One region of the Streptomyces sp. GD-15H genome, then DNA from elsewhere that is predicted to be linked to it. Evidence: riboswitches for the same ligand, from Rfam matches in the RefSeq annotation. Region 1 holds a riboswitch; the other holds the start of a gene.
The links. A riboswitch is a leader RNA that binds a small molecule or an ion and turns the genes downstream of it on or off. The one in region 1 is predicted to bind glycine.
Positions count from the first base shown of each region.

Region 2: linked by a shared signal. The riboswitch ahead of gcvP (aminomethyl-transferring glycine dehydrogenase) and the one ahead of gcvT (glycine cleavage system aminomethyltransferase GcvT) in region 1 are both predicted to bind glycine.

Region 1 is NZ_CP149447.1:2,789,282-2,796,541, reverse strand. Features, by position in the region: gene WJ438_RS13030 (L-serine ammonia-lyase) at 1-96, opposite strand, end outside; gene glyA (serine hydroxymethyltransferase) at 252-1,511, opposite strand; gene gcvH (glycine cleavage system protein GcvH) at 1,527-1,904, opposite strand; partial or broken gene gcvT (glycine cleavage system aminomethyltransferase GcvT) at 2,059-3,185, opposite strand; glycine riboswitch at 3,377-3,475, opposite strand; gene WJ438_RS13010 (AAA family ATPase) at 3,696-4,361, shown strand; gene WJ438_RS13005 (enhanced serine sensitivity protein SseB) at 4,444-5,235, shown strand; partial or broken gene WJ438_RS13000 (enhanced serine sensitivity protein SseB C-terminal domain-containing protein) at 5,415-6,163, shown strand; gene WJ438_RS12995 (ABC transporter substrate-binding protein) at 6,592-7,260, shown strand, end outside.
Region 2 is NZ_CP149447.1:7,095,726-7,102,985, reverse strand. Features, by position in the region: gene WJ438_RS33555 (hypothetical protein) at 1-466, shown strand, start outside; gene WJ438_RS33550 (molybdopterin-binding protein) at 905-1,300, shown strand; partial or broken gene gcvP (aminomethyl-transferring glycine dehydrogenase) at 1,419-4,303, opposite strand; glycine riboswitch at 4,476-4,572, opposite strand; gene WJ438_RS33540 (PRC-barrel domain-containing protein) at 4,691-5,068, shown strand; gene WJ438_RS33535 (DNA polymerase IV) at 5,182-6,618, opposite strand; gene WJ438_RS33530 (MerR family transcriptional regulator) at 6,717-7,260, opposite strand, start outside.

The DNA.
Region 1 (7,260 bases):
CCGGGCGAACATGCGGGCGGCCCGCATCGGGCCGACCGTGTGAGAGCTGGACGGGCCGATGCCGATCGAGAAGAGGTCGAAGACCGAGAGGGCCACGGGAGGACTCCTAGGGGTTCGGCGGACGGCGCTGGCCGCCGGGAAGGGAGGGTTCGGCACGGGATGTGCGCGGTGCATGGTGCGGGGCACCGTGCCCACCGTCCAGTGTGCGCGATGCCCCGTCCGTACGAACAAAAGCGTACGAAATTACATAACTACTTCAGGCCTGGGTACAGCGGGTACTTCCCGGCGAGCGCCGTCACCCGGGACCGGAGCGCCTCCACGTCGTAGGACGGCTTCAGCGTCTCGGCGATCACGTCCGCGACCTCGGCGAAGTCCTCGGCCGTGAAGCCGCGGGTGGCCAGGGCGGGCGTGCCGATCCGCAGACCCGAGGTGACCATCGGGGGGCGCGGGTCGTTCGGGATCGCGTTGCGGTTGACGGTGATGCCGACCTCGTGGAGACGGTCCTCGGCCTGCTGCCCGTCCAGCTCGGAGTCGCGCAGGTCGACCAGGACCAGGTGCACGTCCGTGCCGCCGGACAGCACGTCCACGCCCGCGGCCTTGACGTCGTCCTTGACCAGGCGCTCGGCCAGGATGCGGGCGCCCTCCAGGGTGCGGCGCTGCCGGTCCTTGAAGTCCTCGGACGCGGCGACCTTGAAGGAGACCGCCTTGGCCGCGATCACGTGCTCCAGCGGGCCGCCCTGCTGGCCGGGGAAGACCGCGGAGTTGATCTTCTTGGCCAGTTCGGCCGTGGAGAGGATCACACCGCCGCGCGGACCGCCGAGGGTCTTGTGCGTGGTCGTGGTGACGACGTGGGCGTGCGGGACCGGGTTCGGGTGCAGGCCCGCCGCGACCAGACCGGCGAAGTGCGCCATGTCGACCATGAGGTACGCGCCGACCTCGTCCGCGATCCGGCGGAACGCGGCGAAGTCCAGCTGGCGCGGGTACGCCGACCAGCCGGCGACGATCAGCTTCGGCTTGCTCTCCTTGGCCAGCCGCTCGACCTCGGCCATGTCGACCTGGCCGTCGTCGCCGACGTGGTAGGCGACCACGTGGTAGAGCTTGCCGGAGAAGTTGATCTTCATGCCGTGGGTCAGATGCCCGCCGTGCGCGAGGTTCAGGCCCATGATCGTGTCACCGGGCTTGAGCAGCGCGAACATCGCGGCGGCGTTGGCCTGTGCACCCGAGTGCGGCTGCACGTTGGCGTGCTCGGCGCCGAAGAGTTCCTTGACCCGGTCGATGGCGATCTGCTCGATCACGTCGACGTGCTCGCAGCCGCCGTAGTAGCGGCGGCCGGGGTAGCCCTCGGCGTACTTGTTGGTGAGGACCGTGCCCTGGGCCTCCATGACCGCGACCGGGGCGAAGTTCTCCGAGGCGATCATCTCGAGGGTGGACTGCTGACGGTGCAACTCGGCGTCGACCGCCGCCGCGACGGCCGGGTCGAGCTCGTGCAGCGGGGTGTTCAGAAGCGACATGGGGTTACGGCCTCCTCAGCCCTGGATGAAGGCGTCGTACTCGGCGGCGGAGAGCAGGTCGGCCGGCTCCTCGCCCACCCGCACCTTGAACAGCCAACCGCCCTCGAAGGGGGCCGAGTTCACCAACGACGGGTCGTTCACCACGTCCTCGTTGATCTCGGTGACCTCGCCGGTGACCGGGCAGTACAGGTCGCTGACCGACTTGGTCGACTCCAGCTCGCCGCAGGTCTCACCCGCGGCCACGGTGTCGCCGACCTCGGGGAGCTGGACGAACACGATGTCGCCGAGCGCGTTGGCCGCGTGCTCCGTGATGCCGATCGTCGACACGCCGTCCTCGGCGGCCGTCAGCCACTCGTGCTCTTTGCTGTAACGCAGCTGCTGGGGGTTGCTCATGACCTGGATCCTCCTGTGTGCGAGGGACCGCCGGGATCGACGGCGTTGTAAGGGATTACGGGACTACCTGATGACGGAAGCATGCGTGAGCGGGCGCCGCGCCCGGCCACGGCGGGGCTGGTACGGCATACGCGGCTCACGTCCTACGACGGTGTCACTTCTGCCGTGTGTAGAACGGCAGCGCCACGACCTCGTACGGCTCGTGGCTGCCACGGATGTCCACGCCGACGCCCGGGGTGCCCGGCGTCGAGTGCGCCACGTCGACGTACGCCATCGCGATCGGCCTGCCCAGCGTCGGCGAGGGCGCGCCGGAGGTGACCTCGCCGATCACCTCGCCGCCGGCGACCACCGCGTACCCGGCGCGCGGGACCCGGCGGCCCTCGGCGACCAGGCCCACCAGGGCGCGGGGCGGGGTCCGCTCGGCGCGGGCGGCGGCCTCGGCCAGGGCGACCCGGCCCACGAAGTCGCCCTCCTTCTCGAACTTGACGACCCGGCCGAACCCGGCGTCGAACGGCGTCAGCGAGACGCTCAGCTCGTTGCCGTACAGCGGCATGCCGGCCTCCAGGCGCAGCGTGTCCCGGCAGGCCAGCCCGCACGGGACCAGCCCCACGTTCTCGCCCGCCTCGGTCAGGGCCTGCCACACCTCGACCGCGTGCTCCGGCGCGACGAACAACTCGAAGCCGTCCTCGCCGGTGTAGCCGGTACGGGCGATGAGCGCGGGGACGCCGGCGACTGTGCCGGGCAGGCCGGCGTAGTACTTCAGGCCGTCCAGATCAGCATCGGTCAGGGTCTTGAGGACCCCGGCGGCCTCGGGGCCCTGCACCGCGATCAGCGCGTATGCGTCGCGGTCGTCGCGGACCTCGGCGTCGAAGCCGGCCGACCGCTCCACGAGGGCGTCCAGCACCACCTGGGCGTTGGAGGCGTTGGCGACGACCAGGTACTCGGGGGCCTCGGTCCCGCCGAGCCGGTAGACGATCAGGTCGTCCAGGATGCCGCCGTCCTCGCGGCAGATCATGGTGTAGCGGGCGCGGCCGGGCTTGACGGTCCCGATGTTGCCGATCAGGGCGTAGTCCAGGAACCGCGCCGCCTGCGGGCCGGTGACCGTGATCTCGCCCATGTGCGAGAGGTCGAAGAGGCCCGCCTTCGTGCGCACGGCGTTGTGCTCGTCGCGCTCGGAGCCGTAGCGCAGGGCATGTCCCAGCCGGCGAAGTCGGTCATCGTGGCGCCGAGCGAACGATGCAGGGCGTCGAGCGCGGTCCGGCGGAGTTCGGTACTGCTCATCGGTCGGTCTCCCAGGGCGATGGGGTCCCCCGCCGGCCGGGGCCGAGCACGGGGAGGGCGAGGACGTTCCTCCCCATCTGTCATCGGAACCTGAGAGGTTCGCCATGACCGTCCGCGCAGGGTGACGTCACGGCTTGCACCTTGGGTGGAGCCGCCGGTAACTCGCACGGCGGCCCGCTTTTCAGATGTGCCTGGCCCGCGCGGTAACGGTGCCTGAGAGATTCAAGGGAGGGACTTGCTCCTTCGGCGCCCCGGCGAAACGGTGCCAGGGACTCTCCCGCGCGGATTCAAACGGCCGGTATGCAGTTGGGCGCGTTCATCATTGCACGCATTGTGGGGCTTCGGCAGGGGGACCCTTTCCAGCGGACGCACAGAGTGTTCAAGCCCCCACAGACGGCGGTGACAGGGCTGTATCGGAAAATGGACGGAAAGAAGAGGCACTCGCCGTTACCGTCTCTTTACACTCGGCGGGGAAGGTGCTCGGGCACCTGCCCCAGGGGAGGATTCACGGTGAACAGGACCACGGCGTACGCCACCACGGGTGTCGCGCCGCCCGGGCAGCAGGCCGCTTCGGCCCGGGAGGCCCGCGGCGCGCTGCCGGCGCCCGTCGTCCGCGACCTGCGCCAGCGCGCCGGCCGCAGTCCGCACGCCCTGCTCTTCGGCCCCCGCGACCTCGTCGTGGTCACCGGACTGCCCGGCAGCGGCAAATCCACACTGATGCGGCGCGCGGTGCGCGGCACCCGTATCGACTCCCAGGACACCCGCGACCGCTGGGACCGCCGCATGCCGCGCTTCCTGCCGTACGCGGTGTACCGGCCCCTGGTCCGCCTCGCCCACTACGCCGGGCTGCGCCGCGCCCTGCGCACGGGGGAGGGGATCGTCGTGCACGACTGCGGTACGCACGCCTGGGTGCGCCGCTGGCTGGCCCGCGAGGCCCGCCGCCGGGGCGCGGGGCTGCATCTGCTGCTGCTCGACGTCCCCCCGGATCAGGCACTGGACGGTCAGCGTGAGCGCGGGCGCGGCGTCTCCCGGTACGCCTTCCTGCGGCACCGCACCGCCGTCGACCGGCTGCTGCGGTCGGTGGAGCGCGGCGACCTGCCCGCGGGCTGCGGCTCGGCGGTCCTGGCCGACCGGGCCGCGGCGGACGCGCTGCGCCGCATCGACTTCACGGGCTGACGGCTGCACGGGCTGACGGCCGCGGCGCGGCAGCGGTTAGCCTTTTCAGCCACAGCAGTGGCTCCAGGCAGGCGGTAGGCAGATGGACTTCCCGGCGGGCTTCTCCGCGGACTTCCCGGCACAGACTCACCCCCATCCGCACGGAGGATGGCCCGGCAACGAGTTGGAGGAGGTGCTCTCCGCCTCCCTCGGTGTGCCCTCGGCGAACGGCCGGATCATCGAGGTACTGGGCCGGAGCTTCGTCTGGGTTCCGCTGCCGAACGGCGGCGGCCCGCACAGCGGCCCGCTGGACCTGCCCAGCCTGGAGATCGAGGGGCAGGCATACGTCCCGGTCTTCAGCTCCGAGGAACAGTTCCGTCAGGTCGTCGGCTCCCACATGTCGTTCACCGTCGCGCCCGCGGTGGAGTTCGCGCGGGGTCTGCCGCCGCAGGCCGGGATCGTGGTGAACCCCGACGGCGTGGTCGGCATCCCGCTGCCGCCGCCCGCCGTGGCCGAACTGTGCCGGGCGGGACGCGGCCCGCTGGACGGTCCGGCGAGCGGCGGCCGGGTCAAGCTGTTCGAACCCGACTGGCAGGACGATCCGGTGGACTTCCTCGCCGCCGCGGGCGCGGAGTTCGAGTCGATCGGTGTCGTCAGCACCGCCCGTCGATGCCTCGCCGAGATCGAGACCGCGGACCCGGTGCTGTTCGTCGGGGTCGAACTGTCCCAGTGGGAGGGCGATCTGCAGACCCTTCCGGGCAACGCCCTGGGCCGTGCGCTGGGCCGCCGACCGGTGAAGTGGCCCGTCAACCTGGTCCTCCTGGACGTGGCCCAGGACCCGGTCGGCCAATGGATGCGCGACCGCGTCCGCCCCTTCTACCAGCGCGAGGGCTGACCCGTCCGGCGGAGCGAGTGGGAGGCCCCCGTCCGCCGGCTCACCGGTGCCCGACGGACGGGCGGAGCCCCCGGGCCGCGGGCGGCTTAAGCTAGGTTCATTGGCTGGGGCGAGGGTGTTGTACGGAGGGGCGATACAAAGTGAGCGCTGGCACCGCGGCGGCCGGGCAGGTCGAGCACATGCTGCGCCAGGTGACCCCCGGGCGTTACGACGCCTATGAGGCGTTGCTTCGCGCGCTCGCGACCCCCTCCTCCGGGCATGTCTGGATGCTGCTGTGGCACGGCCAGGCCGGCTCCCGGACGCCCAGTACGGGAACATGGAGGTCGACGGCTTCGGCTACGCGCCCTGCGTGACCTCCGCCCAGGAGCTGTCCGCCAGTGGCTGGAACCGGTCGTACGAGGTCGTCGACGGCCTCGAGGCCGCCCGCGCCCTCTACCCCGACCGCTACGGCCTCTGGCTCAACCCGCACGCCCCTGGCGGCGGCCTCGGCGTCCCGTGGCTCGACCTGCGCCGGCTCGCCACCGGCCTCGACCGGCAGCCCGCCGGACCTCTGCGGCTGTCCGAACCCGCCATCGAGATCCCCCAGTTCTACGCCCTGCTCGCGCAGAACGCGCACCGCACGCCCGCCGTGCGCGCGTTGCGCCGCGCCTGGGTGCAGCCGTCGCTGGGAGCGCCGTATCTCGCCATCGGGCTGGACGTGTACGACACCTCGCCGCCGGCCGTCGACGCGGTGCGCGCGATGATGCAGCAGTCCCTCGGCGCCATCCCGGACGGGCTCCCGGTGTCGACCGTCGCGATGACCGACGAGCACGACCCGGTCGCCATGTGGCTGCGGGCCAACGCCCGCCCGTTCTACGACCGTGAGGCCCACGGGGTCGCTCCGCCCCCCGCCGCGGGCTCCGGCTACCCGCCCGCGCACCAGCGCTGACCGGGCCGTATGCGCGAGAGGCCGGGTCGGCCGGCGCCGGTCGTGCCCGCCTCTACTGACTCAGTGTGACGGTGCCCGCTGAATGGACACGAGTGTCGACGGCGAACCTCCACGTTCCCGCCGAGCGCTGATCGCACGTCAGTTTTTCGGCCATGCGCGCTCGGCTATGACCGGTTGACCGCTCGTCACCTGCGGTTTCACCCGTTCTTCACGCCGTTCGACGCTTCCCGGGAGGCCGTTGAGGAGGCGCCGGATGTCTCGGGAAGGTCACTTCCCGACGAAGGGGCGCCTGAAGCGTCCCTTATGTCAACTGTTCAGATCTCAGGTAGGTATCACCGGTATCCGGACTGTTCTCGACTCGCTGTGAACATCTGTAGTGTTCGGCCGGTCAAGATGCATCCACATAGCGGACCCGGAGTGGCCCCAATATGCGCATATCCAAGTCCCGAGCGGCTCGGGCGATCACGGCCGCGGTGGCGGTCGCTCTGATCGCCACGGGCTGCTCCAGCGACCGGGACAGTGACAACAAGAGCGACGGCGACAAGGACACCTTCGTCTTCGCCGGTGCCGGTGACCCTGGCTCCCTGGACCCTGCCCTTGCGAGCGACGGTGAAACCTTCCGCGTGACGCGGCAGGCGTTCGAGGCCCTTCTCGAGCACGAGTCCGGCGGCAGTGAGCTCGTCGGCGGCCTCGCCGAGAAGTGGTCGAGCAACGACGAGGGCACCGTCTGGACCTTCAACCTCCGCAAGGGCGTGAAGTTCCACGACGGCGAGGCGTTCAACGCCGAGGCCGTCTGCGCCAACTACGACCACTGGTTCAACTGGACGGGCACCTACCAGTCCAGCGCGGTCTCCTATTACTGGCAGACCATCATGGGCGGCTTCGCGAAGAACGAGGACAAGGAGACGCCCGAGGCGAACTACAAGTCCTGCACCGCGAAGGACGAGAACACCGCCGTCATCGAGGTCAAGAAGCCCTCCGCCAACCTCCCCGGCGGCTTCTCCCTCAACGCCCTGGCGATCCACTCGCCGAAGGCCATCGAGGAGTACAAGAAGCAGGACGCGTCCGCCAAGGGCGACGCCATCACGTACCCCAAG
Region 2 (7,260 bases), 4.3 Mb from region 1:
GATCGTCCTCGTCACGTCGGCGCTCGAGCCGGTGCTCCACGAGGAGTTGCGCATTCTCGGCGTGCCGCTCGTGGTGGTGGATCCGGTGGGCTCCCCGCCCTGGACGTGCCCACCATCGGCGCCGCCAACCGGTCGGGCGGCATGGCCGCCACGCAGCATCTGCCAGGCCCTGGGACACCGCAGGATCGGTCTGGTCACCGGGCCGCCGCGCCTGCTGTGTTCCCGGGCCCGGCTCGACGGTTACCGGGCGGCCCTGGAGGGCACCGGTGTCGCAGTGGACGAGTCCCCGGTCGTCCCCGGGGACTTCCGTCCCGAGTCGCCACCACCGCTCAACGCCGTGATGCCCAGGCCGGCCGCGGCGGAGGCCGCCAGGAAGCCGCAGCGGGACAGTGCCGGGTGCCCATGTCATGCGCTTCCTCGGAGTCAGGGGCGGACAATTCCACGCCCACTGGTCCACGCCCACTGATTCAGAAGTTTCGGAAGAGATTCAGGAATATGTGCCGTTGCCGCACCCTGGAGACAGCCGACAAAGGGTGTAACCCCCTGTACGCGGTGAATCTGCCGGGACGCGCGCCGCGCACGTGGCGCCGGCCGCCCGCAGGGGCCGGATCGAGAGTATCCGCCGCCTCCGGGAGGTCGCGCGTACGCCGATCGGCCGGTTCGGGCCGTTCCCCCTGACACCCCCACACCCTCGACCGCGGCCTGCCCGGACGCCCGGTTCGACCTCGCAGATCGCGGCGCGGCGAAGGCCGCCGGCCGTGCCGGGGCGACACGCCCCCGCCTCCCCCAGAGAGGCAAAATATTCGCATCACTCTGCGAACGTTGCGATCAGGTGGCGGAATGGCTACCTCGCCTCAGAGCCTCCGCCCCGTCCGGCTCCGCTCGCCGCCCTATGGTGATCGGCATGCAGTCCTACACGATCGGCCAGGCAGCGCGGCTGCTCGGCGTCAGCCCGGACACCGCCCGACGCTGGGCGGACGCGGGCCGGGTCACCACCCACCGCGACGAAGGCGGCCGACGGCTCATCGACGGGCGGGATCTGGCCGCGTTCTCCGTCGCCCTCGCGAAGGCCGGCGCCGTCGAGGAGGGCACGCCGTACACCTCGGCCCGCAACGCCTTCCCCGGCATCGTCACCGCGATCAAACTCGGCGACGTGGCAGCCCAGGTCGAGATTCAGGCGGGCCCGCACCGCCTGGTCTCGCTGCTGACCCGCGAGGCCGTCGAGGAACTCGGCCTGGAGGTCGGCATGGAGGCCACCGCCCGCGTGAAGTCGACGAACGTCCATATCGACCGCGTCTGACGGAAGCGGTACGGCGACGGGCTCCGCTCCGGCCGTACGGCCGGAGCGGAGCCCGTCCACTCCTCGGTCCCGGTGTTCTCGCTTCCGGTCACCGGTCCCGGTGGTCAAGCCCTCCGCGTCAGTCGTCGTACGCGTCCAGGGGCGGGCAGGAGCACACCAGGTTGCGGTCGCCGAAGGCCTGGTCGACACGGCGCACCGGCGGCCAGTACTTGTCGGCGGCACTCACACCGGTCGGGAAGACGGCCTCCTCACGGCTGTACGGGTGCGCCCACTCCGCGCCGAGCGCGGCGGCGGTGTGCGGGGCGTTGCGCAGCGGGTTGTCGTCCGCGGGCCACTCGCCGGAGCCGACCTTCTCGATCTCCGCGCGAATCGCGATCATCGTCTCGCAGAACCGGTCGAGTTCGGCCAGGTCCTCGGACTCGGTCGGCTCGATCATCAGCGTTCCTGCCACCGGGAACGACATCGTCGGCGCGTGGAAGCCGTAGTCGATCAGCCGCTTGGCCACGTCGTCCACGCTCACGCCAGTCGCCTTGGTCAGCGGGCGCAGGTCGATGATGCACTCGTGCGCGACCAGCCCGCCGGGGCCGGTGTAGAGCACCGGGTAGTGCGGCTCGAGGCGCTTGGCGATGTAGTTGGCGCTGAGCACCGCCACCTGGGTGGCCCGCTTGAGCCCCTCGCCGCCCATGAGCCGGACGTACGCCCACGAGATGGGCAGGATGCCCGCGGACCCCCACGGGGCGGCCGAGACCGGCCCGATCCCCGTCTCCGGCCCGGCCTCGGGCTGGAGCGGGTGGTTCGGCAGGTACGGCGCCAGGTGCGACCGCACGCCGACCGGGCCGACGCCGGGACCGCCACCGCCGTGCGGGATGCAGAAGGTCTTGTGCAGGTTCAGGTGCGAGACGTCGCCGCCGAAGTGTCCGGGCTTGGCCAGCCCGACCAGCGCGTTGAGGTTCGCGCCGTCCACGTACACCTGGCCGCCGGCCTCGTGCACCGCCGCGCAGATGTCGGCGACGTGCTCTTCGAACACACCGTGCGTCGACGGGTACGTGATCATCAGCACCGACAGTTCGTCGCGGTACCGCTCGATCTTCGCCCGCAGGTCGTCGATGTCGACCTCGCCGTCCTCGGCGGTCTTCACGACGACGACCTTCATCCCGGCCATGACGGCGCTGGCGGCGTTGGTGCCGTGCGCGGAGGACGGGATGAGGCAGACGGTGCGCTGCTCGTCGCCGTTGGCCCGGTGGTAGCCGCGCACGGCGAGCAGCCCGGCCAGTTCGCCCTGGGAACCCGCGTTGGGCTGGAGGCTCACCTTGTCGTAGCCGGTGACCTCGGCGAGACGATCCTCCAGTTCGTGGATGAGCGTGAGGTAGCCCTGGGCCTGCTCGGCCGGCGCGAAGGGGTGCAGCTGCCCGAACTCGGGCCAGGTGATCGGCTCCATCTCCGTGGTCGCGTTGAGCTTCATGGTGCAGGAGCCCAGCGGGATCATCCCACGGTCCAGCGCGTAGTCACGGTCGGCGAGCCGGCGCAGGTAGCGCAGCATCGCGGTCTCGGAGCGGTGCTGGTGGAAGACGGGGTGCGTCAGGTACTCGTCGGTGCGCAGCAGGGCGTCCGGCAGGGTGTCGGGCGCTGCCGCGTCCAGAGTCTCGATGTCGGCCTCGACGCCGAAGGCACTCCACACGGCGGCGAGCCGGGCCCGTGTGGTGGTCTCGTCGCAGGCGATCGAGACGTGGTCGGCGTCGACGAGGAGCAGGTTGACGCCGTTGTCCCGCGCGGCGGCGACGACCTCGGCGCCCCGCCCCGGGACCCGTACGGTCAGCGTGTCGAAGTAGGAGGCGTGGACGATCTCCACGCCGCCGGCCGGAGCCCTTCGGCGAGGACGGTCGCGTAACGGTGGGTGCGCCACGCGATGGTCCGCAGCCCTTCGGGACCGTGGTAGACGGCGTACATCCCGGCCATCACGGCGAGCAGCACCTGGGCGGTACAGATGTTGCTGGTGGCCTTCTCCCGGCGGATGTGCTGCTCACGGGTCTGGAGCGCGAGCCGGTAGGCCTGGTGACCGTCCGCGTCGACGGAGACACCGACGAGCCGTCCGGGCAGGCTGCGCGCCATCTTCTCGTGCACGGCCATGTATCCGGCGTGCGGCCCGCCGAAGCCCATGGGCACACCGAAGCGCTGCGTCGTGCCGACCGCGATGTCCGCGCCGAGTTCGCCGGGCGACGTCAGCAGCGTGAGGGCGAGCAGATCGGCGGCGACGGTGACGAGCGCGCCCAGCTCGTGCGCCCGGTCGATCACCGGCTTGATGTCGCGTACGGCACCGGAGGCGCCCGGGTACTGGATCAGCACGCCGTTGATTCCGCGCTCGGCGATCTCGGCGGGAATACCCTCGCTCAGATCGGCGACGACGACCTCGACGCCGGTCGGCTCGGCACGGGTCTCGATCACGGCGATCGTCTGCGGCAGCGCGTCCGCGTCGACCAGGAACAGACCGTTCTTGTTCTTGCCCATGCGTCGCGACAGCGCCATCGCCTCGGCGGCGGCCGTGCCCTCGTCGAGCAGTGAGGCCCCGGAGGTCGGCAGGCCGGTCAGTTCGGCGACCATGGTCTGGAAGTTCAGCAGTGCCTCGAGCCGCCCCTGCGAGATCTCCGGCTGGTACGGCGTGTAGGCCGTGTACCAGGCGGGGTTCTCCATCACGTTGCGCAGGATGACGGGCGGCGTGAAGGTCCCGTAGTACCCGAGCCCGATCATGGAGCCGAGCACCTCGTTGCGGTCGGCCAGCGACCGGAGTTCGGCCAGTACCTCGGGCTCGGTCCGGGCGCCCGGCAGGTCGAGCGCGTCGGCGTTCTTGATCACATCCGGGACCGCCGCGGCCGTCAGCTCGTCGAGCGAGCCGTAGCCGACCTGCGCGAGCATCTTGGCGCGGGCCTCGTGGTCGGGGCCGATGTGACGCTGCTCGAAGGGCGTTCCCTGTTCGAGCTCGGAGAGGGGAATGCGATGGGCGGTCATTGCGGAGGCCTCCTGGTCTGACGACCTTCGAGGGGCACCATGACGGGTGCCCGGACGGCCTCCCCCTCTGTCATCTCAACCTGAGAGCTTCACCGGGCCGCCGCAGGGCGACCGGCTTTCACCGTCGGTGAGAGCGGGAGCCGTCGACACCCGCCCTGCTTTCCAGAGTGACCTCGTCCATGCGGTACGTGGGCCTGAGAGATTCCGGGGAGGATTTGCTCCTTCGGCGCCCTCCGATGGTGTGTGGAGGACTCTCCCGCACGGGGTCAGCAGCCGCTGCCAGCGTACCAGCGAGGGCAACACCCGGACCTTCGAGTGGCCGCCGACCCAATTGTGCCGTTCTGTAGTGCTGACGAATGATTGCGGATTGCGACCAGTGGAGGGCCCGTGCAGACCGACATCGATCCGCGCAACCTGATCGGCCGCAAGGCGTTCGACCGCAACGGAACCCGGATCGGCACCATCGACGAGGTCTATCTCGACGACGCCACCGGCATACCCGAGTGGGCGGCGATACGCACCGGCTTGTTCAGCAGGGACGCCTTCGTCCCCCTGGAGCCGAGCGAGCTGATCGACGGCGGCCTCCACATCCCCTTCGAACGCGCCCTGATCAAGGATGCCCCCGACTTCGGCGTGGGCCGCCATCTCTCCCCGGAGCAGGAACTCCAGCTCTACCACCACTACGGTCTGGACATCTCCGCTCCTCCCCCGCTTCCGGACCACGACTTCGGCGAACTCTCCGACCGCGACGACCACCCGGCCTGACAGACCCCCGGAAGCCGGGAGCACGAGGCCCGGGGCGGCAGGGGCCGGCCGGAACCGTGCCCCGTGACGCCGTGCTTCGAGGACTCCCCGGCACATCACTGTCCGAGGTCCGCTCACACGTGCGAGGGCCCCGGGTCCATGACACCGGGACTCGCCCCCGTGCCGTCGCTCGTCTCCGCGCCGCCCCGTGGCCTCTCGCCCTCCCCGGGTCTTCGCTCCACCAGTGGCAGCGGATCCGCCGGTTGCAGGGCCGGGTCGTCGGTGCGGAAGGTCTTCACCCGGCCCGCCGCCGAGCCGGGCGTCTCGAACCGGACCGTGACCCGCCCCAGGCCGCTGCCCTGGACCCACCCGTGCCCGTACTCGGTGTGCCGTACATCGTGCCCGGCCGGCCAGCGCCGCTCCGCGCTCGTGTGCTGTCCTTCCTCCGTGGGTGCGGCCGCCTGGTCCTCCTCGCCCGGCGACTCCTCCCCCTGGCCCCCCGCCGCCTGCGCGAACAAGTCCTCTTGTGTGTAGTCCGCGAGTCCGCTGACTCCCACGCCCAGCAGCCGTACTCCGCCCGTCGTGTCGACCGAGTCCAGCAGCCGTGCCGCCGCCTCGCGCACCACCGTCGGATCGTCCGTGGGCCCCCGCAGTGTCTCGGACCGGGTGAGCGTCGAGAAGTCGTAGCGCCGCACCTTCAGCACGATGGTCCGTCCCGACAGCCCCGCTCCCCGCAGCCTGCGCACACAGCGATCGGCGAGCCGCCGGACCTCCGTCGCGACCCGCACCCGGTCGTGGATGTCCACGTCGTACGTGTCCTCGACCGACACCGATTTCGTCTCCCGCTCGGCCACCACGGGCCGTTCGTCCCGCGCCAGGGCCATGGCGTACAGCGCGTGTCCGTGTGCCTTGCCGAGCAACCGCACCAGCTCGTCCTCCCCGGCCTCGGCGAGTTCGTCGACCGTGTGGATCCCGGCCCTCCGCAGATGGTCACCGGTGGCGGGCCCCACTCCCGGCAGCGTCCGGACCGGAAGCGGCGCCAGCAGGGCCCGCTCGCTCCCCGGCTCGATCAGCACCAGCCCGTCGGGCTTGGCCTGTTCCGAGGCGATCTTCGCCAGCATCTTGGAGGCGGCGAGCCCGACGGATCCGGTGAGCCCGGTGACCGCCCGTATGTCCGCGCGCAGTTTCTCCCCGGCCAGCCGTGCCGATCGCGCATCCCAGGCCGCCCCGCCGGCCTCCAGGTCCACGAACGCCTCGTCCAGGCTCAACGGTTCCACCAGCGGCGACATCGCCCGCAGCAGCCCCATCACCTGATCGCTGATCGACCGGTAGAACGCGAAGCGCGGTACGAGATACGCCGCGTTCGGCGCGAGCCGCCGCGCCTGCGCCATGGGCAGCGCGGAATGCACGCCGAAGACCCGGGCCTCGTACGAGGCGGTGGCGACCACTCCACGCGGCCCGAGCCCGCCCACGACCACGGCTTTCCCTCGCAGGCTGGGCTTGGACGCCTGCTCCACCGAGGCGAAGAAGGCATCGATGTCGAGATGCAGGATGGTAGGCGCGGATCTCACATCTCCGATGCTGCCCTACGCCACTGACAATGCCCTGCCGCACGGACCGGTCATCGACCGTCCCGGGCAACACGGACCGCTCAGCCGGCCTTGACGGCTCAGACCGCGCGGTTCCGCCGCCGTGCCAGCTCGTCCGCCGGGTTGGGCCCGATCAGCGTCTCCCCGGTGTCGACACGCTCCCCGTGCAGCTGGGACAGCGCGCTCTCGACATCCCGCCACACCACACCGACGGCGATCCCGAAAATGCCCTGGCCGCCCTGGAGCAGGGCATGGACCTCATCCGGCGTGCCGCACTCGTAGACCGTGGCGCCGTCGCTCATCAGCGTCATGCGCTCCAGGTCACGGAAGCCTCGCTCCCGCAGATGCTGGACGGCGGTACGAATGTTCTGCAGCGACACACCGGTGTCCAGGAACCGCTTGACGATCTTCAGGACGACGACGTCCCGGAAGCTGTACAGCCGCTGTGTCCCGGAGCCGTGAGCGGGCCGCACACTTGGTTCGACCAGTCCCGTGCGGGCCCAGTAGTCCAGTTGCCGGTAGGTGATGCCGGCGGCCGCGCAGGCCGTGGGGCCGCGATAGCCGATCTCCTCGGACACCATGGACGTCGTCGTCCCTCCGCTGCTCGGCACGGCCGCCGGCCGC